One region of the Chitinimonas violaceus genome, then DNA from elsewhere that is predicted to be linked to it. Evidence: predicted binding sites of a transcription regulator. Region 1 holds the regulator's gene; each other region holds the start of a gene.

The links. Region 1 encodes NrdR, which represses ribonucleotide reductase genes. Its sites were predicted from a motif close to AAANACNATATATNGTNTTT; they were not measured.
Region 2: a site for NrdR is predicted at 5,644-5,663, ahead of ACUHMQ_RS14750 (ribonucleoside-diphosphate reductase subunit alpha). Genes of this name have one in related genera too.
Region 3: a site for NrdR is predicted at 1,920-1,939, ahead of ACUHMQ_RS02740 (ribonucleoside triphosphate reductase). Genes of this name have one in related genera too.

Annotation. Positions count from the first base shown of each region.
Region 1 is NZ_JBQXDJ010000018.1:22,172-32,348, reverse strand. It holds gene ribD (bifunctional diaminohydroxyphosphoribosylaminopyrimidine deaminase/5-amino-6-(5-phosphoribosylamino)uracil reductase RibD) at 1-535, opposite strand, end outside; gene ACUHMQ_RS08525 (DUF2157 domain-containing protein) at 532-1,602, opposite strand; gene nrdR (transcriptional regulator NrdR) at 1,599-2,051, opposite strand; gene ACUHMQ_RS08515 (aminopeptidase) at 2,313-3,407, opposite strand; gene ACUHMQ_RS08510 (benzoate/H(+) symporter BenE family transporter) at 3,440-4,621, opposite strand; gene ACUHMQ_RS08505 (esterase-like activity of phytase family protein) at 4,870-7,371, shown strand; gene xdp1 (exosortase-dependent surface protein XDP1) at 7,601-8,350, opposite strand; gene prsT (XrtA/PEP-CTERM system TPR-repeat protein PrsT) at 8,800-10,177, opposite strand, start outside.
Region 2 is NZ_JBQXDJ010000046.1:20,105-30,281, forward strand. It holds gene gspG (type II secretion system major pseudopilin GspG) at 1-349, opposite strand, end outside; gene ACUHMQ_RS14735 (NF038120 family PEP-CTERM protein) at 778-1,473, shown strand; gene ACUHMQ_RS14740 (S8 family peptidase) at 1,508-4,618, shown strand; gene ACUHMQ_RS14745 (hypothetical protein) at 5,037-5,429, opposite strand; gene ACUHMQ_RS14750 (ribonucleoside-diphosphate reductase subunit alpha) at 5,872-8,781, shown strand; gene ACUHMQ_RS14755 (hypothetical protein) at 8,765-9,004, shown strand; gene ACUHMQ_RS14760 (hypothetical protein) at 9,190-9,372, shown strand; gene ACUHMQ_RS14765 (ribonucleotide-diphosphate reductase subunit beta) at 9,770-10,177, shown strand, end outside.
Region 3 is NZ_JBQXDJ010000004.1:117,285-127,461, forward strand. It holds gene ACUHMQ_RS02740 (ribonucleoside triphosphate reductase) at 1-1,886, opposite strand, end outside; gene ACUHMQ_RS02745 (cupin domain-containing protein) at 2,015-2,344, opposite strand; gene hemN (oxygen-independent coproporphyrinogen III oxidase) at 2,393-3,493, opposite strand; one part of gene ACUHMQ_RS02755 (IS5 family transposase) at 3,446-3,708, shown strand; one part of gene ACUHMQ_RS02755 (IS5 family transposase) at 3,707-4,235, shown strand; gene ACUHMQ_RS02760 (radical SAM protein) at 4,232-4,687, opposite strand; gene ACUHMQ_RS02765 (RrF2 family transcriptional regulator) at 4,724-5,173, opposite strand; gene ACUHMQ_RS02770 (cbb3-type cytochrome c oxidase subunit I) at 5,287-6,126, opposite strand; gene ACUHMQ_RS02775 (hypothetical protein) at 6,136-7,569, opposite strand; partial or broken gene ACUHMQ_RS02780 (Tn3 family transposase) at 7,967-10,177, opposite strand, start outside.

The DNA.
Region 1 (10,177 bases):
TGATCCATTGGCTCTCGCCATTTGATAGTGCCGTCTTCCCATCCAGACTGGCGGCGATCTTCAGTCGCAGCCAGGGCCGGTTGCGTTCGATCCTTCTAAGGAAACCTTTGAGCGACTCGCGCGCTTCAAGCGCCAACAGACCGACTTCTGTTTCGATACCCGCCTCACGCAGCATCGCCATCCCCTTGCCCGCAACCAACGGGTTCGGGTCCTGCATGGCAGCCACGACCCGCTTGACGCCCGCTTCGATCAAACCTTTGGCACAAGGTGGCGTACGGCCATAGTGTGCACAAGGCTCGAGGCTGACATAAGCGGTTGCACCCTTAGCGGTCTCATCATGCTTCGCCGCATCGCGTAGGGCCATTACCTCGGCATGAGGACCACCCGCCTGTTGGGTAAAACCTTGGCCGATAATGCGGCCATCGCGCACCAACACCGCGCCAACCGCAGGATTGGGCGCGCAGATAAACCGCCCCCCCTCTGCAAGCTGCAAGGCCAGGGCCATGTATTGGTAATCGTCTGCGCTGAAGTTCACGTACGGCTCTCGATCAATTCAGCCAGTTGTGGCGATAACTGCCGACGCCACTTTTTACCCAAGGCTTCACCATGCTTATTCCACCAGACGCCCGCAAAGACAACAGCCAAACCGATCAGACTCAGGGCAAATGCGAACGACAGACTGTCTCTGAACACACTCCAGGACAGATAGCCAAGATACCCCGCCACGCCAAGACCGCCGAATACTGCAAATGCCCGCCGTGCCAATACAGCACTGATAAAGATCAAGCCCAGATTCAGCAGGCAATAAAGGAACTTGCCCAACTGGCTGCCTGAATCCATACAACTGAGCGCCCCCCAAAAGGCCAGCAGTCCAAAGAGATAAAGCCAGAAAGCGAAGTCACGCTTATCATGCCGCGTGGTCAAATCGATACGCAGCGCAATAATCAGCATGACAAGGCCGAATCCTAGGGAAACCAGCTTGCGCAAATTCCACAGGCCATCGTAATAGGTCCAGTCCGCTGCATCGTTTTCCACCCCGAAGGCAATCCACGCAGCGACATCCATGCTCATATACCAGAGCGTCACCGCCACCGGCATGGTCATGAACGGCAGCCGATAACGCCATAGCATGACCGCCGCTGCCGCCAGGGTGGCGAGCTCCAGCAGCAACCAGCGCCAATCGATATAGCGGTGATAATCGCTATATAACGCCCCACCACTTTCCCAATGGCCAAGCGCCGCCTCAATGCCATATACCGCCAAGGGCACTAACACAATGGTAAGGGTAAAAAGTATGCCTGCCGGGATAGGCAATTGCTTGGCATTGAGAAACCAGACACCGATCCACCATGCCAGGAAACCGTAAGCCCCGGCAAACACCGTCAGTGAAACAGGCCCCCAGGTCTGATACCCCACGGTCATGAACAGGCTCATCGCCCCAATGGCGATCATCCCACCCAGGTAATACAGAATATGGGCAAACCGAAACTGTGCTGTGGTTTGCGGCTGCATGGAGAGAAATGACCATAAGGCCTCGGCTTGCCCGGACTGCAACAGGCCAACTTCCTCGGCTCGGGTCAGATCAGCTCGATCCACCTTCATTTCCTGCTCACCTCGCGGATCGCGTCCTGGAAATCGTCGACGTCCTGAAAGCTTCTATATACCGACGCAAAACGGATGTAAGCCACTTTATCCAGCTTGGCCAACTCCGCCATCACCATCTCACCGATGCGGCGCGAATCGATCTCGCGCTCACCCACTGCCAATACTTTTTGATCGATACGAACAATGGCTTCATCAACCAGCGTGGTAGGCACCGGGCGTTTGTGCAAAGCGCGCTGGAAACTGACGCGGACTTTATCCTGCTCATAGTCCGCCCTGCTGCCATTGGCCTTGACCACCTGTGGCGGCCGGATTTCCGCCACCTCAAATGTGGTGAAACGCTTATCGCAGCTGCTGCATTTACGGCGGCGTCGGATGCTCTCGCCCTCCTCTGAAACCCGGGTATCCACCACTTGGCTGTCAAGGGCGCCACAGAAAGGACATTTCATCGGGTAACTCCAGCTGCTTGAATTGAGTGCATTCTACCCGTACAAGCGCGCCAAATCTCGCTTTGCTGCACTCTCATCGCAATGGTTACCTCTCGACGCATAAGATACTTCACGCCAAATGATGTCATTTGCATATATCGAAACTATTCCACACGCAAATAGGGGTAAGCACCCATAGTGCCCCATGCTGATGACAAGCAAAATTAACCCGTTGTCATAAACAACCTGTCCTAACAAATAGGTTGTAGCGGCAACACCTGATCATTCCCGATCAAAACCCTGTTGTTTCTCCCCTGAAAAAACAGACACTCCAAGGGCCGCCAGCGCTTCGTCGCGAGCGGCCCTCTTTTTTTGCGCCAGTGTCGCAGCCGCCACATAAAACGCAGAAAAGCTTCCCGACTGCGCGAACAATGCCCTAAATGCCGGTACTTTGTCGTGATACGTCGCCACCGAAGCCAGGTGGGCATTATTTGGCGTGGGCTCAAACCAGCTATCGTAGCCAATATAACCGCCATGTGCAGACTTGAGTGCGGCATAGTCTGCCGCCAGCTTATTCAACACTGCCGCTTTGGCTGCCAACTTTTCCTCATCTGTCTGCATACCGGTATATATCGTGTCCAACGCCGTACGCGCCGACAGAATCAGCTGACGGAATGCCTCGCGGCGAATCTCTGCCCGACGATATTTCTCCATCGCATCGGGCTGCCCCTCCACAGCCAGCCAACGCTCATACCCTTCCAGCTCCACCGCCGTGGCGAAGGCTTCATTGAATGCGCTGTCGTCACGTACATACACCACTTGGTGCGCCAGTTCGTGGAATATCAACCTCGCCAGCGTGGCGTCATCATGTCGCAGCGTCGTATTGAGCAATGGGTCTTCAAACCAACCCAAGGTGGAATAGGCTGGAATACCGTACTCGTAGACATCATCGCCCTGCGCCTTCCGTTGCTGCGCATAGGCTTGCGCATCTGCCTCTTTGTAATAACCGCGATAAGCCAAGCAACCCGCAATCGGAAAGCAGCTTTCCACCGGCTTTAGCGACAAGGGCAAAGTGCTGACAACATTCCACAGGGCATAAGGACGGCCCAGATCGGTATACCGGGTATAACTCGCATTGTCGGGTAGATTCAGCTCTTTCACAGCAAACGCACGCACTCGCTGCGCAAAAGCCAACTTGGTGCGTACATTGGGCGGTGTGGTCGGGTCGGCCAGCCACTCACTGATCGGACGAGCCTTATTCAATACCTCGGCTTGGCCATTGGCCGCCTGCCCCACATAGGCCAACCCCGCGCAGCCTTGCAGAATCAACAACAAGGCTAGCGCAAGTATCAACCGCCAAGGACCCACACCGCTCACATCCCGCTCCTCATATTCACAGACCGTAACGTTCAAGATTTAGACTTAGATCTATGCTTGGCTCGTCCATTGAAAACCGCCAGCGCCAAGCCACCCGCCAACAATCCCCAAAAAGCCGAACCTATTCCACCCAGCGATAGGCCAGATGCTGTCACCAGAAAGGTGATCAATGCCGCCTCGCGCTGGTCATCTTCGCGCATGGCCAATGCCAATCCGCTGCTCAGTGCGCCGAACAACGCAATACCAGCAATAGCCAGCACCAGCTCTTTGGGAAAGGCTGCAAACAACGCCCCGACTGACCCACCCAATAGACCCAACAGCAGGTAAAAGCCACCCGCCGCGATCGATGCCCTGAAACGCTGAGTCGGGTCAGGATGAGATTCCGGTCCGGCACAGATGGCGGCAGTGATAGCCGCCAGGTTCAAGGCAAAGCAACCGAATGGCGCCAGCAATAGATTGGTAAACCCTGTCCAGCTGATCAAAGCCGAAACTGGTGGCTGGTAGCCGCAGGAACGCAATACCGCCACTCCCGGAATATTCTGCGATGCCATGGTCACCACAAAGAGCGGCAAACCTACTCCGACCAGCGCACGCCAATTAAATTCAGGCGTTGTCCAGACAAGCGACGCAATCGCAAAGTTCAGCCCTTCGAATTGGATCAAACCCAGTATGCCAGCCAGCGCACACCCCACCACCAATACCACCATGACGGCATAACGTGGCAGCAAACGCTTGAACAGCAAGTACGCCAGAAACATGGGCATCACTATCCAGAATTGGCTTTGCATCGCGCCGAACGCCGCCATACCGAATTTGAGCAGCACCCCCGCCAACATGGCGGCTGCCAAGGAAAGCGGCACATACTTCATCGCGCGTTCGAACCAACCGGTTACACCGGTCAGGGTGATCAGCGCTGCGGAAAAGATAAACGCGCCAATCGCCTCAGCCATGGAGTACCCCGCGAGACTGGTCACCAGCAGCGCTGCACCGGGCGTAGACCATGCTGTCGCAATCGGCATGCGATAACGCAGAGACAGGCCAATGCAGGTAATACCCATCGCAAAGCCCAATATCATCAACCACGAAGCAATTTCCGCGTGGTTTGCACCTGCCGCCTGGGCTGCCTGGAAAACAATTGCTGCCGAGCTGGTATAGCCCACCAGCACAGTGATAAACCCAGCCGCCAAGGCTGGTAAGGGAATGAGCTTTAGCATGCGCCACACGAAACATAGAAACAGGCTTGGACGATAACTTATCGGGCACCACCGCGACCGATACAGATAACGGTATACCAACGGAACAGAAACCGACGCCCCCACCGGTACGCAGGTGGATACATCAACCTGTCTCGCCTAGACAACGCCAGACCGCGAAATCATGCCTAGGTAACCGGATCGTCAATAAGACTTCATGACACGGCCCTATCATCCGAGCCACCTACGACTAGTCCCAGGAGCTTGGCATGCCGTCCCCTCGACGTACGCAACACGTCATCCGATTTACCCTGCTGGCCAGCAGCATCGCAATATTGAGTGCCTGTAACAGTGATGACACCCCCACACCACCAACCGCCGCCTACAGCGAACCGATTCTGGCCGGCCGGGCTATCCTGCCAGCCGCCACCTTTGCCGAGGGTCCCGGTTCCGGCCACTACCTCAACGGCGATCTGAACGGGCAGACTACCCCCTTCGACAAGCAACCGGTACAGGGCTTCTCGGCCACGCTGCGTAATAGCGATGGCACCTTCCTCGCCATGACCGACAACGGTTACGGCACCATAGAGAATTCAGCTGACTTCTACCTGCGCGTCTACACCCTGCGTCCGAGTTTCAAATCCCCTGCGGGCGGCGATGGCAGTATCAAGGTGGAAAGTTTCATCTCACTGCAGGACCCCAACAAGCTCGTCCCCTTCACCATCACCAACGAGTTCACGACGGATCGCCTGTTAACTGGCGCTGACTTCGACATCGAATCGATGCAACGCGCGAGTGACGGTACGCTCTGGTTCGGCGATGAATTCGGCCCGTTCCTGCTGCATACCAGCAAGAACGGTGTGCTGCTCGAAGCACCCATCCCGCTGCCTGATAGCGAAAACCCCGGTAAATTCATCCGCTCTCCGCAGAACCCCTACAACGAGGAGGCCAGTGCACTGCGCATCATGAATGCCGCCCGCGCACATGCGCAGCGCTTTGGTGCAACCCGACCGCCCGTTTTCTCGCCCTACAACGTGCAGCTCCAATACGATGTGAATGGCGTGAAGTCGAGCCCCAATGCTCACTACGCACGCGGTGCCAACCCACAGCCGGGTCTTACCCCTGCCACCAGTGAAATCTTTGATGTGGCTTCACTCAAATCCGCAGGCTATTCCGTTGTCACCTGGACGGTGAACGACAAGCCACGCATGTTGGAGCTGATGAAGGCTGGCGTAAGCGGCATCATTTCCGACCGTACCGATCTGCTGCTACAAGCCGCACAGGAATTCGACGCCAACAACGACGGTGTGCCGGGCGACTATCTACTGGCCGACGGCCGCATCGACATCAACAAGTTTGACGCACAGGGCCATCGGGGCAGCCGTAATCTGCGCCCTGAGAATACCCTGCCAGCCTATGAAGTCGCGCTGGACAACCTAATGACCACCTTGGAAACCGACACCGGTATCAGCAAAGATGGCGTATCCGTCGTCAAGCACGACCCCTACATCGAAGCGCAGAAATGTCGCCGTGCCGACGGCATACCTTATACCTTTGCGGACGAAGTGCTGATCAAGAACCTGACCGTCGCGCAGATCCAGTCCACCTTTGTTTGCGACAAGGTCTTTCGTGGGCCGGAACAGCTGAACGACCCGGCGCTTTCGCCAGTATCGGTACAAGTCGCCAACGCCAAGGGTTACATCAGTCCTTATGTGATGCCGAAGACCCAGGATATGTTTGACCTGGTCAATGCCTATATCGCCTACTACAGCACAGGCGCCGGTGCCAATCACCCCGATGCAGGCAAACGCGTCGCCAACGCCAAAGCTGTGCGCTTCAATATCGAAACCAAACTCAACCCGCGCTCCGATACCGACAGCCACGGTAATGTCTACCGTGAACGCACCGTGGGGGTAAATCAACTGACCGATACCCTGGCTGGCATTATCGTCACCAACAATATGCAGGCCCGTGCCGATATCCAGAGCTTCGACTTCCGTACCTTGCTCAGGGTGCAAGAAAAATTCCCTGCCATCCGCACTGTCTACTTGTTTGGCGACTTCCCCATTTATCCCGATCCGTCCAGTGACGACGGCACCAATATGCAAGGTGAGGACGGTAAGAACACACCCTGGATGGCGGGCATGTACTGGCCTTATCGCAGCACCGCCACGTCCACTCCTTTCCGCGCCAAACGCTCGGGTGGATTTGAAGGCATGGCGATTTCAAGCGATGGCAGCAAGCTTTACCCCATGCTGGAACAGCCTTTAACTGGCCACGATGCAAAAACGCTGCTTATCAGCGAGTTCGACCTTGCCAGCCGCAGTTACACAGGCAGGCAATTCAAATACAAGGTGGATGACAAAGCGACCAATATCGGCGATTTCGTTCTTTACAATGCCACTGAAGGAATTGTCGTCGAGCGCGATAACTCGCAAGGCGATTTGAAGGGCTTCAAAAAGCTGATTCAGATCAAACTGGGCGACAATGGCGATTACGTGAGCAAAACAGAATTGGTCGACCTGATGAAAATAAAGGACCCCAATCGTATTGCTCAGCAAATGACGGTTGGCGATGTTGGTATAGGCGAAAACTTTGCCATGCCGTTCAATACCATTGAAAACATCGTAGTGATCGACGAAACCACCGTGGGGGTGATGGACGATAACAACTATCCCTTCAGCGTGGGCCGCCATGCTGGCAGCAAACAGCCCGATGATGAAGAGTTTGTGTTGATCAGGCTACCCAAGGCATTGTCTTTAACCAAGTGACACCGTACTGATTACCCACAATGAAATGGCGGCGTATAACGCCGCCATTTTTTAAGGCATTTGAACGTATGGAATAACAAGATGAAACAGGGCAAATCCAACCCAATTCAGTTTGAATAATCACCACCATGCAAAACCACATACAGCAATGTATGCCAAACAAGTTGTACCGCCTGGAATAAAAACGGCGCTCTGGAGCGCCGTTTTTAATTTTCTACTGTCCCCGATATCAAGCCCGCTGCCTACGTCTTTGCACACCTACTGCCCCCAACAAAGCCAACCCAACCAAAGCCAGGGATCCTGGTTCCGCGACTTTTGTTATGTTTGGTTTGTCACTCGTTACCGATGCAATCTTGATGTAATCGTAGCTGTTGCTGCCACCCGTCACACTGCCATTAGGGTTCGCCAGCGGGTTGTATGCCCCAATCAGCCAGTACGACGACACCACTTTGCCTGCATTGATTGCCGCAGTCGAAGCTGTACCCACATCTGAGTAATTGCCGATCGAGGCCCAGCCGGCCAACTCGGTATATTTCTTCCCTACCAGTGTCGGAATACCTGCACCTGTGTAAGCCATGACGGTGATATCCGAGTCGTTGCTGAACCAACCCAATTTCACCCCAGTCAGCATGACCGCGCTGGTAAACGACAGCAACACCATGTCGTAACGCTGCTGGTTATCGATAGCATGCTCTGGGTTGACGCCTTCGTTGAGATCACAATACGAGCCACTGGTACAGGCATCGGCATTCTTGATGCCTATGCCACCACCTGAATACCACGTCGTGGTAGCCGACTGTATCGTCTGCAATGCACCATTGTTGGCGGCATTAGTCGAATTGTTCGTGCCGCCCGTGTTGGCATATCCGGCAACAGTCATCCCTGAGGTTGGCGTCGGGCCTAGTGTCCACGTGGTGGCTGCAAATGCTGGAGCCGTCAACAGTAGGGTGGCGCATAAGCACTTCAGTTGGATTCTCACGGTCTAACCCTCGGTAAGGCGGTTGTCTTGCCCCAAATAAGCAATAAAGAGGCCAAAGAGTAAATTTCTTTTATTTACAGCAACTTACAACTAACCCCTAAAAACAGAGAGGGAGATTTGTAAAATAATTCGACACGCGGAACACTAAGCGCCTAGTTACGATCTGTCGCAAGCGCTTGTCAGCAGAGCGCAGAGCAACACAGAAACCGGAATGTACGTTGGTACATGAGGCGGTAAATGAACATGTCGAGGCTGTTCTTAACGCCGTATTGCCGACGCGCAGCAGGCTTTGCGTTACACAGGTTCTAAGAACCTGTTCAAGATCTGTCGTGAGCAGCTGTCAGCGGGGTGCAGAGCAGCGCAGAAACCGGAATGTACTTAAGTACAAGAGGATTTCGAGCAGCACATAAGCCCTGATCACAGCTGCGCAGTAAGATCGTGAACAGGTTCTAAAGACCCAGTTCCGACACCAACTTATTCACCTCGGCAGTACGCTCCAGCCCACCCCTGGCAGCTAAAGCAGCCTGCATCTCTTCCTTCGCCTCTGATTTGCGGCCTGTTTTGGATAATGCGTATGCAAGGTGGTAACGAATTTCCCCATCCTCCGGGCTGCGTAACCGTGCTTCGCGCAGATAGCGCAGACCCGCTTCCAGCTGACCTTGCTGCACGAGGATCCAACCCAATGTATCGGCATATGCCGGGTTGTTTGGTACCAGCTTGAGCGCACGCTCAGCCACACCTTGAGCAGCCGAAGCATCCTTAAGCTTGAGCAGAAGGTTGGCGTAGTTGTTCAACGCTACCGCGTCACTGGGGTCGGCTTCCGTCGCCTTGGCAAAACTTTGCTTGGCCGCCTGCAATTGACCTGCACGAAATTGCACTTCACCCAGTGTCTTCAGCGCCACCAAATCGTCCGGCTTACGCTTCACCCATCCTTCCAGAAAAGAAGCGGCTTTACCCGCGTCCCCCATACGCAAATACGTCTGCGCCACTTTCAACACATTCGCCGTAGAAGGTTCCAATTCCAAAGCTTTGCTATAGCTCGCCAGGGCCATGGCGTACTGGCCGCGTGTCATCGCAAGGTCTCCGGTCGACAAGGCGGTAAGCAGATGATTCGGGTATTTGGTCGACAGCGCTTTCAACGCTTCATCGGCTTTCACCGGTGTGCCGCGGCGCATCTCGATTTCCACCAGGAACGCCATGACAGCTGGATCATCAGGGCGACCCTGCAATGCCTTCTGCGCATCGTAATACGCAGCATCACCATTGTTTGCCTGCAATTGCAGGCGCGCTATCTCCAACAGAATGTCCGTGTTGTATTCGGCCAGCCTTGATGCAAGCTGCAAGGTATTTCGGGCATTAGCATAGTCCCCCATGCTCAGAAAGGCTCTCCCCAACGCAAGCTGTGCAGGGGGTGCATCTGGGTACTTGGCTGCCAGTTTCTTGGCAATCGTCAACGCATATTGGAACTGCCGTTGCGAGCGGTAGACTTCAATCAAGGCCAGGAAAGGCCGCATATCGCTACGTGGCAGCTCGCTCGCTTTCTGCAGGTGGCGCACCGCCTCGGCAGGCCGCCCTGCCCGGAATTCCAGCAGCCCAAGCTCGAAAATCGCATCGGCATTATCTTGCCGCTTCGCCAGAAAATCGGTCAGGCGCTTACGTGCGTCATCCAAGCGCCGCTCGCTCACATCCAGCTTGGCCATATTCAGCACAGCGGCAGGGAAAAGCGGATCCTTACTCAGCAGGTTGTTGAACGCTTGGCGTGCACCGGTGATATCGCCATTGGCCGCCTTCAAGGAACCCAGGAAATTCATCGCCGTGAAATTGCCA
Region 2 (10,177 bases), on a different contig from region 1:
AAATCAGGTCGTACTCATTGGGTACCAATGACCGGTACAGATAAGCGCGGCCCCAGGGGTCGGCCGGCAAGGTCTTGGGCATGTAGGGCCCATTCCATTTGTTCACGTCAGTCGGGCGGGTGACCAGCGCGTTGAGCCCCTGCTCGGAAGTCGGGTAATTGCCCACGTCCACACGGTACGCATCAAGCGCCTTGGCAAAAGCTTCGACCTGGGCCCGGGCAATGGTTTGTTCCGACTTGCCGATCTGGGAGAAATAGCGGGGTCCGACATAGGCGGCCAATAGGCCAATGATGGCGACGACAACCAACAACTCCAACAGCGTAAAACCTTTACTACGAGCTAATTGCATAAGAATCGGCACTTCCTAATTAATTAAAATTACGAATAAAGCAAACCATAGCCAATTCGAATTAAGGAAGTGGCAGTGTATTCGTAATTTTTGAAGATTAGCAGCCAGTTTTTTTAAAATAAGATAAGACGAATAATCTAATTAAATTTTATTTATGCAAGGTCTTGCATTTACAGGATTTTGTATCAAAGCCCCATGAATCAAGCGTTTCACATTTGTTGCGTTATTGATTAATTATTGCTGCCGGAGTGGATTGCACTTGCGGGGAAATAGGCAAGCTACGGTAGGCTTTCCGCGCAGTCTGAAGTTTTTCAAGGGAGTGAAGTTGTTCTTATGTTGGACGGGTGCCAAGCACTGTCTCTGGCAGAACTATTGTGCCCGCTATATGCATCTATCGCTGAGTTGTGCTCAGAATAACAAGGAGCGTTATGAAAAACGTGTTTAAGAAGACGCTAATAGCGATTGCCGCTAGCGTTGCCATTCCAGCAGCCTCTGCTGCCGCAATTAATTTTGAATCCCTGAAGCCGGAAATCTTTACCGCAGGTGATTCCTTCAAAGAAGACAATTACAAATTTACGGTGACTGGTGATCCGGCTGCAGGTGGTCTGCTGGGTGCCATCGGTACCAGTGCCACAGCTACCTGTTCATTGATCGATTGCCCGGTGGGCAACGATGGCCAGTTCTACCTCGGCCTGAATGACGGCGGCTTGCGCATTGACAGCAGTGTTGGCATGGGGTTCACCCTGGGCAAGTTCGAAGCCAGCTTCATTGCGCCGCTTACTGCGCGTATTCCTTCATCGGTAGCGAAGCTGGTCATTTCGGCAACGGACTATCTGGGCCAGGTGCATAACACCAGCTTCGAATTGCCAGGCCAGAACACAAGTGGCGATTGGGAATTTGTGGGCTTTGCGTTCGATGCACCGAACATGATCCTGCGCAATATCTCCTTCTCGGCCTGCTTGACCGACTCATCGGGCAGCTGCGTGGCATTGGGTAACAACCAGGCCCAGTTCGGCCTCGACAACCTGAATGTGACGACTGTTCCCGAGCCTTCCAGCGCACTGCTGATTGCGCTTGGCCTTGCCGGTCTTGGCTTTGCCTATCGTCGCAAGCAATCCGTCTGATCGCTGTTCCTAACTCTGACTCGGAATTACATCCATGACACATGGTCCCGCAAAATGGGCTTTGCTCGCGATTGCTTCTAGCCTTGCCGCGACTGCAGCGGCAGATGATGTTCGTCGTCCTTATATCGTTCAACTGGCTGATAAACCGGTTGCGTCCTATGTTGGCGGCATCAGTGGCCTGAATGCCACAGCGCCAAGCAAGGGCACTCGCCTCAATGTTGAAGCAGCCGATGTCCAGGCCTATATCAACTACCTCGATGCCAAGCAGACCAATGTACTGGCCTCGATCGGTACTGCGCAGAAGGTGTATGACTACAAGCTGGTCTTCAATGGCTTTTCTGCATTGCTGACCGACAAGGAAGTCCGCGCCCTGAAGAGAAACGCCGGCGTTGTGGCGATTACGCAGGATGCACCACGTGAACTCCTGACCAACTACACCCCGAGCTTCCTTGGCCTTGATAAGCCAGGCGTTGGTCTGTGGAGCCAGTTGGGTGGTCCGGAGCACTCGGGCGAGAACGTGATTATTGGTGTGATCGACAGCGGTATCTGGCCTGAAAACCCAGCCTTTGCCGACCGCGTGGACGCACAGGGCGTACCGACTTTCGATAACGCCGCAACACTGGCCTACGAGGCACCACCCGCCAGCTGGAAGGGCACCTGCTTGACCAGCTCGAGCTTCCCAGCCTGTAACAACAAGCTGATTGGCGCACAGATCTTCCGCGATCAGTTCGATGCGTTGGTGGCGCAAGGCATGTACACACCGCATTGGAGCGACTATGTATCGCCACGCGACAATGGCGGCCATGGTACCCATACTTCCAGCACCGCAGCAGGTAACAGCAAGGTGCCGGTTTCGATGGGTGGTGTAGCGCTGGGCAGTTCCTCCGGTATCGCCCCACGTGCACGCGTTGCCATGTATAAGGTGTGCTGGAGCTATAATGACCCGCTCATCGCTGGTGCCGCCAAGAACTCCTGCTTCACCGCCGACAGCGTAAAGGCGATTGAAACCGCCGTGGCCGATGGCGTGAACGTGTTGAACTACTCCATCAGCGGCAGCCAGACCAGCATGATGGACCCGGTTGAACAGGCTTTCTTTGGTGCGGCTAATGCCGGTGTGTTTGTTGCGGCCTCGGCCGGCAACAGCGGCCCGGCTAACCAAGTGGCACACATCAGCCCATGGCTAACCACCGTAGCGGCTTCCACGCATGATCGCTTCTATGAAGGTTCTGCCAACCTCGGCAATGGCACCACGGTGACTGGTGCGTCGTTGAGCCAGACCCCGGTGGATGCAAGTGCCATGGTGCTGGCATCGGACGTGGGCATGAGCGGTGCAGATGCAGTGGCAGTGCGTGAATGCTGGAACACCGGCGTACTGGACCCAGCGAAGGTGGCTGGCAAGGTAGTTGTTTGTGACCGTGGTACCGTTGCCCGTACGGACAAGAGTGCTGCGATCAAGGCTGCCGGTGGCGTCGGTATGATCCTGGTCAACCTGACATCCAGCCAGTCCTTGAATGCAGACATGCACACGGTTCCGTCGCTGCACGTGAACAACGTCATGGGTGCCAGCGTCAAGGCCTATGCTGCGCAGGCTGGTGCTACCACGGCAATCAGCAAGGGTGAACTCAAGGCGGGTGTGATTCCTGCACCGGTGATGGCAGAGTTCTCCTCGCGTGGTCCGAACAAGGGTGAGATGAACACTCTCAAGCCTGATCTGACTGCGCCTGGTGTCGATATCCTGGCCGGTTATGTACCTAGCCAGACCCAAGCCGAGCACGATGCCATCAACAACGGCTCCATGGTTCCGTCTGCAGCGTGGGACTTCCTGCAAGGTACCTCCATGTCCAGCCCACACGTGGCCGGTATGGCAGCATTGCTTCGCCAGAAGCACCCAACCTGGTCGCCTGCAGCCATCAAGTCCGCTTTGATGACTACGGGCTACAACACGTTGGATGATGGTAGGGCCGGCCAGGCAAATGGTCGCCTGCCTTGGGCTCAGGGTGCTGGGCATGTCAGCCCGAATGCCGCTGCCAACCCAGGTCTGGTGTACGACGCAGGTTCCAGCGACTACATCCGCTATATGTGTGGCGCGAATGTCGGCCTGTCGCCTGCAGTTTGCAGCGCTTTCGGTTCGACTCAGCCATACAACCTGAATCTGGCTTCGATGACGGCTTCCAATGTGCTCGGTTCGCTGACTTTCCGTCGTACCGTGACCAATGTGTCCGATGCACCATCGACCTACACGGCTACCGCCACCTTGTCTGGTTACAAGGTAACGGTATCGCCTGAGACGATGACATTGAACCCAGGCGAAAGCCAGAGCTTCACTGTGAAGCTGGACCGCACCACCGCACAGAAGGATGTGTGGCAGTTCGGTTCGCTTGTGTGGAGCGATGGTACGCACAACGTGCGTAGCCCGCTGACTGCACGTAGCGGCGCGATGATCACCGCACCGGTTCAGTTGGCCAGCGAGGCAACGAGCGGCAGCAAGGTGTTCAGTGTTGGTACCGGCTTTAGCGGCAAGCTGAATGCCCTCCAGGGCGGCCTGAAAGAAGCGACACGCATCAGCGGTAATGTGTTGAAGGCTAACCATGATGGTATGGCTGCATGTAAGGCAGGTAACGATCCAACGGGTGGGTTGAAGGTGCATGAGTTCGTCGTGCCTGCCAACAACCTGGTTACCCGCTTTGACCTGTACGATGCCGATACCGAGCATGGTTCGTCCGATGATATCGACCTGATCGTGATGAACAGCGAAGGCACCGTGTTGGGTACCAGCTTGAATGGTGGTTCGGATGAAAGCGTGCAAGTCCTGAACCTGCCAGCCGGTACTTACAAGGCTTGTATCCTGGGCTACTCACCACGCGGTGGCAGCGCTAACTACACCATGTCGGCTTGGGCAGTTAATGCAGGCGACACTGGTGGCGACTTCAAGGTACTGTTGCCCGGCAAGGCTTACGCTGGTGGTACTGCCTCGGTGGGTATGAGCTGGAAGAACCTGCCAACTGGCAAGCGTTATCTGGGCGCCGTACGTTACAGCGCAGATGGGTACGAGGAAGGCAATACCGTTCTGTTGGTGCAGACCAATGATCCGTTGCCAGCAACGAACCTTGGTGCACGTAACACCCCTGCTGATACTGGTATCTAAGTAAGAGGGTGCTTTGGAGCCTGCTGGAGTGCGAGCAGGTTCCAATGCCCGTATCGGTAAATGCTGAGTCTGTTGTAACGCAGGGCATGGCCGTAAGGCTTGTCCTGATGATGTAAAAACAAGACCCTGGGACGTAATGCCTCAGGGTCTTGTTTTGTCTAGTATCGCGAACTGTAAATATTTGTTCGCAACTTCTTTTGTTTTGCTCACTCAATATAAAGTAAGGGAGGGTGACGAGATTGGTTGATCTGTAGCAGCCCGTTACACAGATTATTTAGGGCCTCTTTCGATCTTACTGCGCTACTGTGATCAGGGCTTATGTGTTGCTCAAAATCTTCATGTAACTCAAGTGCATTCCAGTATCTGCGCTGCGCTTCACCCTGCTGACAGCTGCTTGCTACAGATCGTAAACGTGTTCTTAATATATGTCCTTCCCTGTGGGTATTGGCCGCGATTGCAGTTCACATCGCTTGGCTTGGCAGCGTACTGCGGGTTTTGGAAGGATTTCGCAGGTCGATATCTCCCCACTTGTGGTGATTGCAGCCTGACGCACCGTCTTGTGCTGTTCCGCCAGCGACTGGATGGTTTCGGCATCGCCAGTGCGACTGGACCAAGGCAGATAGCCTTCCGGCCCGCCGCACGCCTTCGCGCCAACCTCCACCACATGGCAATCTGCGTCGGTTTCGCAACTTGGTGTGCCGATGGCGGCCTGCAGGGCTTGTAACGTGTTGCCAACTTCGATTTTGGTGGCTGCCGCAGCGGGTAAGTTCAAGGCCAGCACAAGCGCTAAACCACGTAGGGGGGGGGACATGATGACTCCGTGTGTTGGTATGCCATGGTGGTCATCATCGGCTAGTGCCCAGCGTTGGGCAACAAAAACAGTGGGGCTCTAAGTAGCTGCACAGCCAGACTATTTAAGCCGTTGAATTTGGTATCTTTCCCTCATAAATAGGGCCGCACAGACGCATTTTTTGAGCGGAATGCCTATTCATGAACTACTATATTTAGTACCATTCAGTGTAACCGAATACTACATATAGTGTTTTTTCGGGGTTTTGTGCACATTTTATCCCCGGAATTATCCACACCCCGTCCTGCGCTTGCTGTGACGTGAAATTTAGGTGTGTGACGGGATGTTGGCGCACATTTTCTCCCCCGCCATCCGGTCTGAACAGGCAACCCAGAATAAGCGGCTTTGGCAAAAGCTGCATTGCCAAGGCCTATCAATCAACAGTCATAGGAGCCCTCCTTACATGTACACCACGTCCGATACCGCAAGCACCACGCGTGTTGCTTACCCGCAGGGTAACAACAGCGTGGGCTCGACTGCTGCCCAGTCTGGTGCCGAGTACAAGACTATTCGCCGGAACGGTGCCGTTGTCCCGTTCGAGCCCATGAAAATCTCGGTCGCCATCACCAAGGCTTTTCTGGCTGTACATGGTGGAGCTGCGGCGCAGTCGGCCTCGGTGCGCGAGACTGTGCAACGGATCACCGATCTCGTGGTGAACGCCCTGATGCGGCGTAAGCCCGAAGGTGGGGCTATTCATATCGAGGACGTGCAAGACCAGGTGGAACTGGCCCTGATGCGTTCGGGTGAACACGATGTGGCGCGCGCCTACGTGTTGTACCGTGAACGGCGTCATCAGGAACGTCTAGCCAAGGGCGAGGCTGAGCATGCGCCCACCAGTGCAATCAATGTCAACGATGCAGGTGTGGCCAAGCCGCTCGATATCGCCAAGCTGCACGCATTGGTGCAATCGGCTTGTTCGGGTTTTGAAAAGGTGACCGACCCCGAGCATATCGTCGCCGAGACCCTGAAGAACCTGTACGACGGCGTGCCGGCCGAGGAAGTGCGCAAGTCCGCCATTCTCTCTGCCCGCCAGTTGATCGAGAAGGAACCTTCCTATTCCAAGGTGACAGCCCGTCTGCTGATGCACAGCCTGCGTCGTGAAGTGCTGGGCGAAGAAGTGATGCACGAGGAAATGGCTACGCGTTACGCCGAGTATTTTCCCAAGTTCATCAAACGCGGTATCGAGGCGGAATTGTTGGACGAAGAGCTGGCCCAGTTCGATCTGGCCCGTCTGGGTGCCGCCATCAAGTACGAGCGCGACTACCAGTTCGATTATCTCGGCCTGCAGACCCTGTTTGACCGCTATTTCCTGCATGTACATGGCCAGCGTATCGAGTTGCCGCAGGCTTTCTTCATGCGTGTCGCAATGGGCCTGGCCCTGCGTGAAACCGATCGTGAAGCACGCGCTATCGAGTTCTACAATGTGCTGTCGACTTTTGATTTCATGTCCTCGACGCCCACTTTGTTCAATTCCGGTACGCAGCGTAGCCAGCTTTCCAGCTGCTACCTGACCACGATTGCTGACGACCTCGACGGTATTTACGAAGGCCTGAAGGAAAACGCCCTGCTGTCGAAATACGCTGGCGGTTTGGGTAATGACTGGACATCGGTACGTTCGTTAGGCAGTCATATCAAGGGCACCAACGGTAAGTCGCAGGGCATTGTGCCGTTCCTGAAGGTGGTCAACGACACGGCTGTAGCCGTGAACCAGGGTGGCAAGCGCAAGGGCGCGGTGTGTGCGTACCTTGAGACTTGGCATGCCGATATCGAGGAGTTCCTCGAACTGCGTAAGAACACCGGTGACGACCGCCGTCGTACCCACGACATGAACACCGCCAACTGGATTCCCGACCTCTTCATGCAGCGCGTTATGGAAGGTGGCGACTGGTCGCTGTTCAGCCCAAGCGAAGTACCAGACTTGCACGAGTTGTACGGCAAGGCATTTGCCGAGGCCTACACGCGTTACGAAGCCAAGGCAGCGCGTGGTGAAATGCGTGTGTACAAGAAGATTCCAGCCTTGCAGTTGTGGCGCAAGATGTTGACTATGCTGTTCGAGACAGGCCACCCCTGGCTTACTTTCAAGGACCCTTGCAATATCCGCAGTCCGCAGCAGCATGTTGGCGTGGTGCACAGCTCCAACCTGTGTACCGAAATCACCCTCAACACCAACGATACCGAAATCGCGGTGTGTAATCTCGGTTCGGTCAACTTGGTCAACCATATGGTGCGTGGCGATGACGGCCAGTACAACCTCGATAGCGATAAGCTCCGCCGTACAATTGGCACCGCGATGCGCATGCTCGACAACGTTGTCGACATCAACTTCTACCCGGTGAAGAAGGCGCGTAATTCCAACCTCCGGCACCGTCCGGTTGGCATGGGCATCATGGGTTTCCAGGATTGTCTGCATATGCTGCGTACGCCGTATGCGTCCGACGCTGCCGTGGCCTTTGCCGATAAGTCGATGGAACTGGTGGCCTACCACGCTTATTACGCCAGTACTGAGTTGGCTGAAGAGCGCGGCAAATACCCAAGCTACGATGGCAGCTTGTGGTCCAAGGGCATCCTGCCGCAGGACAGTATCGACTTGCTGATGGAAGCCCGCGGCGGTTACTTGGAGATGGACCGTAGTGCTCTGCTTGACTGGAGCCAGCTGCGCCAACGCATCGCCACCTACGGTATGCGTAACTCCAACTGTTTGGCGATTGCGCCTACGGCAACCATTGCCAATATCGTTGGTGTGTCTGCCTCCATCGAGCCGAACTACCAGAACATCTTCGTGAAATCGAACCTGTCGGGTGAATTCACGGTGATCAACGAATACCTAGTGCACGACCTGAAGGAACGCGGCCTGTGGGACGACGTGATGATTGGCGACATCAAGTACTTCGACGGTTCGCTCTCCCGCATCGACCGTGTGCCGCAGGACCTCAAGGCCATGTACGCCACGGCGTTTGAAGTGGAGCCCAACTGGTTGGTGGAATGTGCTTCGCGCCGCCAGAAGTGGATCGACCAAGCCCAGAGTCTGAACATCTATATGGCCGGTGCATCGGGCAAGAAGATGGACGACCTGTACAAGCTGGCCTGGGTGCGTGGCCTGAAGACCACTTACTACCTGCGTACCTTGTCGGCATCGAGCGCCGAGAAGTCGACCGGCCGTGGGGGTGAACTGAATGCCGTGCCGATTGGTGGCGGCCATATGGCTTCCGCCCCAATTGAAGTGACTACTGGCAACTACAGCGCAGGGGAGGAAGCCGCCGAGTCGGCCAAGTTTTGCAGTATCGACAACCCAGAGTGTGAAGCCTGCCAGTAACACAGTTGCTGGCGGGCCGAGCGTGGTGGCAAGCAGCATCGCCACGCTCGCGGAAGAAGCCGAGCTGTGTAGTGAGGTTGTCGTTGTTGAAGCCGAAGTGGTCGAATCTGCCCACGCGGTTGAAATAGCTAAGGCTGTAGCGAAGTTGCTTGAGCCAACCAACAATACCCCCAAAGCACCGGGGCGGTTGCGGGCTTGGCGTACAGCATGGCCGAAGTGGTAGTACGCAGTTTGATGCGGTAGATGTAGAAATGAGAAAGCCCGCGATGTTGCGAGCATCGCGGGCTTGATCTGAAAGGCATGGTGGTAAGGGAGTCCCTCTGCCGCCATCTGTGTACTTTCCAGACGCAATGAAATGTTAGCACAGGTGGTCTCGCTATCTCCTTTCAATGTTTTGAAGGAAATTCTGTGGCTAAAAATACTGGCAATGGCTTCCGTAAAGGCTCCGTTGATAACCGGACACAGTTTTACAACCGCAGTAACCAAACTTGGTATAAGCGGGATGTTTCTACTGGTCAGTTTATGGATGGCAAGTCTGATGGTGACCCATTTAAAGGGGTTGCTAAGGAAGTGGATGATCGGCGCAAGTAAGCGCTAGTAGTGGATGAGCTTTTGCTGAGCATTGGCTCATCCCTTCTGCAGAAAGTGTTTTAGCGGCTTTGCCGCGTATGTTTTGAGCGAGAGTCCGTCTCGCGCCCGGCTTACTTTCTTTGCCTCGCCAAAGAAAGTAAGCAAAGAAAGGCGACCCGGCGGTGTCGCCGACCTATGGCCGGTGCCCTACGCTTCTCGACTGTCGCGGCCTGGGCCGAAACTTGCCCACTTTGTGGGCTCAAACAGGCGGCCCCGGACTGCTCCGCACCAGTCTGCGATGCTCGGCGACACCAACGGGGATAGGATGCTCCGTAGACAGTAGTTGTGGCCGTTCCTGAAAAGGAGCGGTCTTACTGAGAATTGATGAAGTAACGAATAGAGATTCAGGAGAAAAAAGATGCTGTCTTGGGAAGAAAACACTGCTGCACCAACCGCAGCCAAGCCGGCCAACCCACAGGCCCAAACCAGCGGCCAAGGTACACCTAGTGGTCGCGTCAGCGCTGTGGACAAGCGCATCATCAATGGCGGTACCGACGTCAACCAGCTGGTGCCTTTCAAGTACAAATGGGCTTGGGAGAAGTACCTCGCCACCTGCGCTAACCATTGGATGCCGCAGGAAATCAACATGCAGCGCGATATCGAGTTGTGGAAGAACCCCAACGGGCTGTCGGAAGACGAGCGCCGTCTGGTCAAGCGCAACCTGGGCTTCTTTGTGACGGCCGACAGCCTGGCTGCCAACAATATCGTGCTGGGCACCTATCGCCATATCACCGCGCCAGAGTGCCGTCAGTTCCTGTTGCGTCAG
Region 3 (10,177 bases), on a different contig from region 1:
GTGGGTGTGACGGTGATATAGGGCAGGCGGAAATTGCTCAGCGCGCGGCGTACCAGCTGCTTGCAGGCCTCGCTGCTGCTGATGGCTTCGTTCATATACAGATGCAGCACGGTGCCGCCGGTGTACTTGCCCTGCAGTTCTGCCTGCAGGGTCAGCGCCTCGAACGGGTCGTCGGTGTAGCCGACCGGTAGCTGGCTGGAGTTGGTGTAGTACGGTTGCTCGGCGCTGCCAGCCTGCAGGATGTCAGGCCAGCGCTTGTTGTCTTCGCGGGCAAAGCGGTAGGTGGTGCCCTCGGCTGGTGTGGCTTCCAGGTTGTACAGGTGGCCGGTACTTTCCTGGAACTCGGTCATCCGTGCCCGCACATGGTCTAGCAGCCGCACTGCCATGGCATGGCCTTCCGGCGCGGTGATGTCGTAGGTGTCCCGGCTGAGGTTGCGCACCATTTCGTTGATGCCGTTCACGCCCAGGGTGCTGAAATGATTGCGCAGGGTGCCCAGATAGCGCTTGGTGTAAGGGTATAGACCCTGGTCGATATAGCGCTGCACCACCTTGCGCTTCACTTCCAGCACGTCGCGGCCCAGGTCCAGCAACCGGTCCAGCGCCGCCAGCAGGCCGGCCTCGTCATCCCGATGCAGATAGCCCAGCCGGGCACAGTTGACGGTGACTACCCCGACCGAGCCGGTTTGCTCGGCCGAGCCGAACAGGCCATTGCCGCGCTTCAGCAATTCTCGTAAATCCAGCTGCAGCCGGCAGCACATCGACCGCACCATCTGCGGCTCCAGGTCGGAATTGAGGAAGTTCTGGAAGTACGGTAATCCATACTTTGCGGTCATTTCGAACAGCAGCTCGGTGTTCGGGTGATTCCAGTCAAAGTCCGGCGTGATGTTGTAGGTGGGGATCGGGAAGGTGAAAGCGCGGCCCTTGGCGTCGCCGGCCATCATCACCTCGATATAGGCCCGGTTGATCAGGTCCATCTCGACCTGCAACTCGCCGTAGCTGAACGGCATCTCCTCACCACCGATATAGGGAATCTGCTCGGCCAGGTCGGCGGGGCAAGTCCAGTCGAAGGTCAGGTTGGTGAACGGCGTCTGGGTACCCCAGCGGCTGGGCACGTTCAGGTTGTAGATCAGCTCCTGCATGGCCTGTTTCACCTCGCGATAGCTCATGCCATCGTGGCGGATAAAGGGCGCCATATAGGTATCGAAAGAGCTGAACGCCTGGGCGCCGGCCCATTCGTTCTGCAGGGTACCAAGGAAGTTGACGATCTGGCCGATGGCGGCCGACATGTGCTTGGGCGGTGTCGCTTCCACCTTGCCGGGTACGCCGTTAAAGCCCTCGGTGAGCAGTTGGCGTAGCGACCAGCCAGCGCAGTAGCCGCTGAGCATGTCCAGATCGTGGATATGGATATCGCCCTCGCGGTGGGCCCGGCCGGCTTCGGGGCTGAGTACATGGCTGAGCCAGTAATTGGCGGTGACCTTGCCCGCCACGTTCAGGATCAACCCGCCCAGGCTGTAACCCTGATTGGCATTGGCGTTGACCCGCCAGTCGCGTTGGTCCAGGTACTCCTCCATCGCGCTTTCCACATCCACCAGGGTGTGTTTGAGATCGCGCAGGCGGGCGTGCTGCTCGCGGTAGACAATGTAGGCGCGGGCGGTGCGCCAGCAACCGGCGGCGACCAGGATTTCCTCGGCCCGGTTCTGGATGGTCTCGATGCCAGGGCAGGGTTGGTCGGCCAGGCTGGCCAGCATACGCTCGGTCAGCAGGCCGGCGACAATGGGGTCGAATTCGCCGGTGGCGCGGCCAGCGGCAGCCAGGGCTTGCTGGATTTTGCTTGGGTCGAAGGCGGCCAGTGTGCCGTCACGCTTCAATACTTGCTGCGGATGCATAAAACACTCCATCTAGTATTTATTGGTGAAGACTAGCACTAGATATAGTGTTTTAGGGCGGGTGGTGGGCGGTGGTTTGTAAAGGTTTGACCGAGGTCAAGTTTGCGAAAAAAGCGTGGGAAAGGAGTTCAGCACCGATGTAGAAACAGGGTGATCAGCAGTACCGCATCCTGCACGCATACCAATGCATGGGGCTCGGCATCTTGCAGATAAACCAGTGCACCGGCGGTGAGCTGATGGGTCTGGTCGTGGCAGCTGAAGCGCACTTCGCCGCTCAGGCATTGCACGCTCATAGCACCTGCCGCCTTGTGCGATTGCATCTGCGCGCCGGCAGGCAGGCTCAGGCGGAAAATCTCGATATGCGCATCACGCACCAGTACTTCATTGGAGGCCGGCGTGTTGGCGAGCGGGGCGGATATCCAGACCAGATCGCCAGATTTTGCGTGGGTTTGGGCCATGTACGGACTCCTGGTCGTGCCACCCGGCCGTGGTGTTGCTTTACTTGCTCAGATGGTTTTTGAATAGCGCACCAGCGGCTGACCGGTCTGCAGGTAGCGATCAAACACCATCGCAACATTGCGTACCAGCAAACGGCCTCGGGGCAAGACCTGCAACTGATTTGCGTCCATGTTGATCAGCCCGTCATCGATCAGCGCTTGTAGCTTGGACATTTCGGCCTGGAAGTAATCCCTGAAATGGATTTGCCATTGCGCGGCAAAGTCGGCCAGCTCGATGCGGAATTCACACATCAGCTGTTGAATAAGATGACGGCGCAACTCGTCGTCGCGGCCCAGACTGATGCCGCGGAACAAGGGCAGCCGCCCGGCGTCCAGTTGCGCATAGTAGTCATCAGTGCCGCGGACATTCTGGTTGTAGCTGGGACCTATCTTGCCGATGCCGGAAACCCCCAGCGCCAGCAGGTCGATATCGTCGTGGGTTGAATAGCCCTGGAAGTTGCGGTGCAGGGTGCCGCTACGCTGGGCGCGCGCCAGCTCGTCATCGGGCAGGGCAAAGTGATCCATGCCGATATACACATAGCCGGCATCGGCTAATTTGGCGATGGCCAGGCTGAGTAGCTCCAGCTTGGTGTCCTGGCTGGGCAGGTCAGCTTCGTTGATCTGCCGCTGGGTTTTAAACAGGTGTGGCAGGTGGGCGTAGTTGTAGATTGATAGCCGATCCGGCCGCGAGGCGATGACCTTGTCCAGCGTTGCGCCAAAACCCGGTAGTGTTTGCAGGGGCAGACCGTAGATCAGGTCGATGGACACCGATTTGAACTGGTTGTCCCGAGCCGCATTGATGACTCGCAGTGTCTCTTCCTCGCTCTGGATGCGATTGACCGCCTGTTGCACCGCCGGGTCGAAATCCTGCACGCCCAGGCTCATGCGGTTAAAACCAAGCTCACCCAGCAGCGCGATGGTGGCGGGCTCAACCTTACGCGGGTCGATCTCGATCGAGTATTCGCCCTCATCTTTAGGGGCAAATTCAAAGTGCTTGCGCAGGGTGCCTAAGAACCTGTCTAAAGTCTTTCCTAATCCAACGAGATGCTTGATCCTTGCCGGATGAGAACCCCTTACCCCAGCGATATCAGTCGCGAACAGTTCGAACACATCCGCCCACTGCTCGAAAGCGCCCGCAAAAAGACCAGCCCTCGCCGAATCGACTTGTACGAGGTGTTTTGCGCCGTCCTCTACCTCCTCAAAACCGGCTGCCAGTGGCGCATGCTGCCTGCCGAGTTCCCCAAATGGCGTACCGTGTATGCGTACTTCTCCATCTGGCGCGAGGTGCAAGAAGATGGAGCCAGCCTGCTACAACAGGCGCTTAAAAAATCAGGTTGGCGCGGCCCGTATCAAACTGGGGCGGAGCGCCAATACGACGTTCTTGATCGTCGACGCGCAGAGCGTGAAGAACACCGATAACGCTAGGCACAAGGGTTACGACGCCGGCAAGAAAGTGTCGGGTATCAAGCGTCACATTGCGGTGGATACTCAGGGTCTACCGCATGCAATAGCGGTTACCACGGCTGAAGTAACGGACCGTAAGGGGATACTGCAGGCAATGATGCAGTGGCGTGGCAATCTGCAGCAGGTACACAGCGTTTTGGCGGATAGCGGCTATGTGGGGAAGCCGTTTGCAGAGGCGGTCAATGAGTTGATTGGCGCGACGGTACAGATTGCCAAGCGTAGCGAGCTGCACACGTTCGCGGTGATGCCACAACGTTGGGTGGTGGAGCGTAGCTTTGCGTGGCTGGAGAAGTGCCGACGGTTGTGGAAGAACTGCGAGCGAGAACTCAACACGAGCTTACAGTTCGTCCATTTGGCTTTCCTCTCGGTACTGCTCAAAAGACTTTAGACAGGTTCTAACAGCCGGCTTAGCTGCGCATCGGACAGAAAGGTTGGCGTACCGCCGCCAAAATGCAGCTGCTCTACCCGTGCCTTGCCGGCAAACAGCGGTGCTTGCAGGGCGATTTCCTTATCCAGATAGTCCAGATAGACCTCGGCATGGCCACGGTTCTTGGTGATGATCTTGTTGCAGCCGCAGTAGTAGCAGATGGTGTTGCAGAAAGGGATATGCACATACAGCGAGAGCGGTGTCTGCTGCCCGGCCGGGAAAGCGCGTGCGACCTGATCGCGGTAGCTCGTCTCATCGAAGCCGGCATGAAAGCGGTCGGCAGTTGGATACGAGGTATAGCGCGGGCCATTGCTCGCCATGCGGGCAATCAAGGCTTTATCAAACTGCAGGCCATGCACCGAAAATGCATCGTCAGTGGCTGGGCTGGAGGAGTGGGGAGCGGTGTTCGACATAGCGATAGGTCCTAAGGAATACCCGGCGTTGCGCACTTAGCGCGCGCTGGCGGCCGGGTAAAAATGCAGCTGAGCCAGCAATGGTGCCGGGCTGACGACCAGATCTGCCAGGGTGGTTTGATCCAGGGTGGCATAGAGGGTTTCAAACGCGTGCCGCAGCACACCGGCCAATTTGCAATCGGCGCTGATGCGGCATTGGTTGTTGGGCGAAAAGCATTCCACGATGGCACCGTCGCCTTCGGCGCTGCGTAGCACCTGGCCGATACGAATCTGCTGGGCCGGGCGAGCCAGCCGGATACCGCCGCCCTTGCCACGCAAGGCAGCCACATCGCCCTGTTTGACCAGGTGGTTCACCACCTTCATCAGGTTGTTAGCGGAGATGTCGTAGGCCTCGGCAATTTGCTGGATGGTGACAAGTTCATCCGGATGTACGGCCAGGTACATCAGTACGCGCAGGGTGTAATCACTAAAGCTGGTGAGTCTCATGCAATTGCCTCGAACGTAGGCCTCTTTGGGTGGCGTTACCGAAGTCTATACCCGTGGGGATCAATCCCAAGGCGGCCGGGCGCAGTCAGCGCACCCTGCCGCCTCACTGGGTATTAACGCCGGGCCATGGCCAGTTTGCCGCTGGCAGTTGCGGCTTGCACTGCGGTGGGGCGGCGTAGCAGGCGCCAGGCAAACAGCGCCAGCAGCACTACACCGACCGAGAACACCGTGTCACCAGGTACGCGCAACCAGACCAGGGCGGTCATGACAGCCGAGTGGATGATCTCCGGTGAACGGGCATACCACAGACCTTGGCTGACGCTGGCCCAGGCTTGATAGATACCTGCTGGCAGCAACGACAAGAACACCATCATGCCCAGGCCGATATTCATGGCCCAGAACGCGGGCTTAAGCAACTTGTCTTGCCAGTGCTCCCGTGGCGACAGGCCGCGTAGACAGAACAGCAACAAGCCTATCCCCAGCATGCCGTATACGCCAAACAGCGCGGCGTGGCCGTGGGCGGCAGTCATGTTCAAGCCCTGCAGGTAGTACAGCGCGATGGGTGGGTTAATGGCAAAGCCCAACAGCCCGGCACCCACGGTATTCCAGAAGCCAACCGCCACAAAGCACAGAATGGGCCAGCGATAGCTGGCTACCCAAGGCGCTGCATTGGCGCGTTGCAGGTTGCGATAACCCTCCAGGCCGACCAGCGCCAGCGGTACCACTTCGAGCGCCGAGAACATGGCCCCCACGGTAATCACCGAGGTGGGTGTACCGGTGAAGTACAGATGGTGCAGGGTGCCTAGGATGCCGCCGAACAGGAAGACGATGGTTTCCAGCACGATGGCTGAGTTGGCCGTTTTGGCGTGGATCAAGCCCAGCCGGGTAAAGATCAGGGCGATGATGGCGGTGGCGAACACTTCAAAGAAGCCCTCGACCCACAGGTGTACCAACCACCAGCGCTAGTATTCGATCATGGCGTAATGGCTCTTTTGCCCCCACATCAGCGAGCTAGCATAGAAACCGCCGATACAGGCTGCCGAGAGAAACACCATCGCGATCAAACCACGGCTTTCGCTAGGGCGGCGGATGGCGGGCCATAGGGCGCGGCCCATCAGCAGCAGCCAGCTCAACAGACCAACAAACAGCAGGTACTGCCAGACGCGACCCATGCTGGTGTATTCCAGACCCTGGTTACCCAGCCAGAACGCGAAGTCGGTACCGAGCTTCTGTTGCGTGCCTACCCAGCCGCAAGCCAGCGAACCCACCACGATCAGCAGCAGGGCGTAGAACAGCACGTTCACCCCCAGCTTTTGCAGGGGCGGTTCATGCCCGGATAGGGCTGGCGAGATATACAGGCCGGTTGCCAGCCAGGCTGTCGCGACCCACAACACGCCAAGTTGGGTATGGATGGTACGGCTGACCACGAATGGCAGTACTTCGGCCAGCGGTAAGCCAAAGAAGCTTTGCCCCTCCACCGAGTAATGCGCCGAGATGATGCCCATGCCCACCTGGGCTAGCAGCAGCCCGATCACCACGTAGAAATACTTGCACGTGGCGCGCATGGAAGCCGTCGGCTTCAGTTCAAACAGCGGGTCGTACGCTGGGGGTGTCGGATCGGCTTCTTCATGCGATGCCATGTGGAACCACACCATCGCAGCAATACCGGCAATCAGCAGGATGATGCTGGCTACCGACCACATGCCGTTGCTGGTGGTGGGCACGTTGTCGATCAGAGGCTCGTGCGGCCAGTTGCTGGTATAGGAAAGACCGGTTTGGCCGGGACGGTCGGTGGCGGCCGACCAGGCACTCCAGAAGAAGAACGCTGGCAGCGCACGCAGGTCGTCAGCATTCTCGATAGAGCCGCTGGTCATGGCGTATTGCTCACGCAGCTTGTCCTGCGCCGGGTCTTTGCCATACAGGCTCATGTAGTGCTGGGCCAGATCATGAATGACCGTAGCGCGTAGTGGGCTGACCGTGAGGGTTTGCTGGTCAGCCGAATAGCGGTTGCTACGCATCTCTTGCTTGAGGCGGGCGCTGATAACGGCTTGCTGATCGTTGTTCAGCGCCGAGAACGCTTGGTGATATTCGGCTTGCGCCAGCGCTTCACGCAGGGCAATTGCTTCACGATGCAGCCAGTCGGCCGACCAGTCCGGCGCCACATAGCTGCCATGGCCCCAAACCGAGCCTACTTGCTGGCCACCTGCGGCCAGCCATGCCGATTGGCCACGCTGCATTTGCTCGCCGCTAAAGATCGGCGCGCCAGACTCGCTGACGATGCGTGTGGGGATGGGGGGCGCTGAGAGGTAAATTTCCCGGCCGATATAGCCGAGTACGACGAATGACAGTAGAAAGATAACGGCGAGAATTCGCCATAGTCGGTGTGAGTTTCCCACGATGGTCTCCTTCGGTTGCGTTGCAGATCGGGTGATTGGATTGCGCAATAAGATGCGTTTTAAGTGAATCTTATTAAAAGATGCAAAAAATACGCATGTTATTGCGCGGCCCATCCGCCGAAGGGTTCGAAACGATCGGCATAGGGTCGGTCAGATTATCTGACCGACCCCTGCCACACCACCCGGCATGCGGGTCCGCACCGGGCGGTTCGAGAAGTTGAGGTTAGGCGAGTCTTGGTACACCAAGGCGGTCGAAGTAGGCAATCGGCAACACCCGGTTCAGAACGCCACAGCCGTTACGCCACCAGCGTCTAGAATTGCCGGCGATCCGCTTCGCGTCTCCTTCGCTCGCACCCAGCTTCTTGGGGGCGTCTCAGAAAACGGAAAATAAAGCACGTTAAGCCGGTTGCAGTGGCCGTAGCGGCCTGAACTTGCCCTCGCCGATCTTGGTGCTGCTGCGCCAGAGGTAATCGCCGGTCAGGTTGATGTGCTCCCAGCCCAGCGGCGACAGGTACTGCAACAGCGCATCATCGACGGCATGGCCGTTGCCACGCAGTCCGTGTGCCGCCCGCTCAAGATAGACCGTGTTCCACAGCACGATGGCGGCTGTCACCAGGTTGAGACCGGAAGCGCGGTAGCGCTGCTGCTCGAAACTGCGGTCGCGGATTTCCCCCAGGCGGTTGAAGAACACGGCGCGGGCCAGCGCGTTGCGCGCTTCGCCCTTGTTCAGTCCGGCATGTACGCGGCGGCGCAGCTCGACGCTTTGCAGCCAGTCCAGGATGAACAGCGTGCGCTCGATGCGGCCCAGCTCGCGCAGCGCGACGGCCAAGCCGTTCTGGCGCGGGTAGCTGCCGAGCTTCCTGAGCATCAGCGAAGCTGTTACGGTGCCTTGCTTGATCGAGGTGGCCAGCCGCAGGATTTCGTTCCAATGGGAGCGAATCTGCTTGATGTTCAGCCTGTCATTGCTGACCATCGGTTTGAGCGCTTCATAGGTGGCTTCGCCCTTCGGAATGTAGAGTTTGGTGTCGCCCAGGTCGCGGATGCGCGGCGCGAAGCGGAAGCCCAAGAGATGCATAAGGGCGAAGACGTGATCGGTGAAGCCCGCCGTGTCGGTGTAGTGCTCCTCGATGCGCAGGTCGGATTCGTGGTACAGCAGGCCGTCGAGCACGTAGGTCGAGTCGCGCACGCCGACGTTCACGACCTTGGTGTGGAACGGCGCGTACTGGTCGGAGATGTGAGTGTAGAACGTCCGGCCTGGACTGCTGCCGTACTTCGGGTTGATGTGGCCCGTGCTCTCGGCCTTGCTGCCGGTGCGGAAGTTCTGGCCATCCGACGACGACGTGGTGCCGTCGCCCCAATGCTCGGCGAAGGGATGCCGGTACTGCGCGTTGACCAGATCGGCCAGCGCCGCCCCGTAGGTTTCGTCGCGGATGTGCCAGGCTTGCAGCCAAGCCAGCTTGGCGTAGGTCGTTCCGGGGCAGGACTCGGCCATTTTGGTCAGGCCCAGGTTGATCGCGTCGGCGAGGATTGTGGTCAGCAAGAGGTTCTTGTCCTTGGCCAAGTCGCCCGATTTCAGGTGCGCGAAGTGCCGGGTGAAGCCTGTCCATTCGTCCACCTCCAGCAGCAATTCGGTGATCTTGACGTGCGGAAGGATCGTTGCGGTCTGGTCAATCAGCGCTTGCGCGGTATCAGGCACCGCCGCATCGAGCGGGGTGATCTTCAAGCCCGACTCGGTGATGATGGCGTCAGGCAGCGCGTTGGCCAGCGCCATGCGGTTGACAGTGGCGAGCTGCGTTTCCAACAGCGTCAGCCGCTCATGCAGGTATTGATCGCAGTCGGTGGCCACGTCCAGCGGCAATTCGCTGGCCAGCTTGAGGCTGGCGAATTTCGCTGGCGGCACCAGGTAGTCCTCAAAATCCTTGAACTGGCGTGAGCCTTGCACCCAGATATCGCCCGAGCGCAGCGCGTTCTTCATCTCCGACAGCGCACACAGTTCGTAGTAGCGCCGGTCGATGCCGGTGTCGGTCATCACCAGCTTCTGCCAGCGCGGCTTGATGAAGTCGGTCGGCGCATCGGCTGGCACCTTGCGGGCGTTGTCGCTGTTCATGCCGCGCAGCACCTCGATGGCGTCGAGCACGTCCTTGGCGGCGGGCGCGGCCCGCAGCTTGAGTACGGCGAGAAATTCCGGCGCGTAGCGGCGCAGCGTGGCGTAGCTCTCGCCGATGCGGTACAGGAAATCGAAGTCCTCGGGCTGCGCAAGCTTCTGCGCTTCGGTGACGCTCTCGGCGAAGGCATCCCAGGACATGACGGCCTCGATGGCGGCGAACGGATCGCGGCCCGCCTGCTTGGCCTCGATCAGCGCCTGGCCGATTCGGCCGAACAGCCGCACCTTGGCGTTGATCGCTTTGCCGGAGGCCTGGAACTGCTGCTTATGCTTGTTCTTGGCGGCGTTGAACAGCTTGCCCAGGATGCGGTCGTGCAGGTCGATGATTTCGTCGGTGACGGTGGCCATACCCTCGATGGCGAGTGCCACCAGGGTCGCGTAGCGCCGCTGCGCCTCGAACTTGGCCAGGTCGGCGGGCGTCATCTGGCCGCCCTCGCGGGCGAT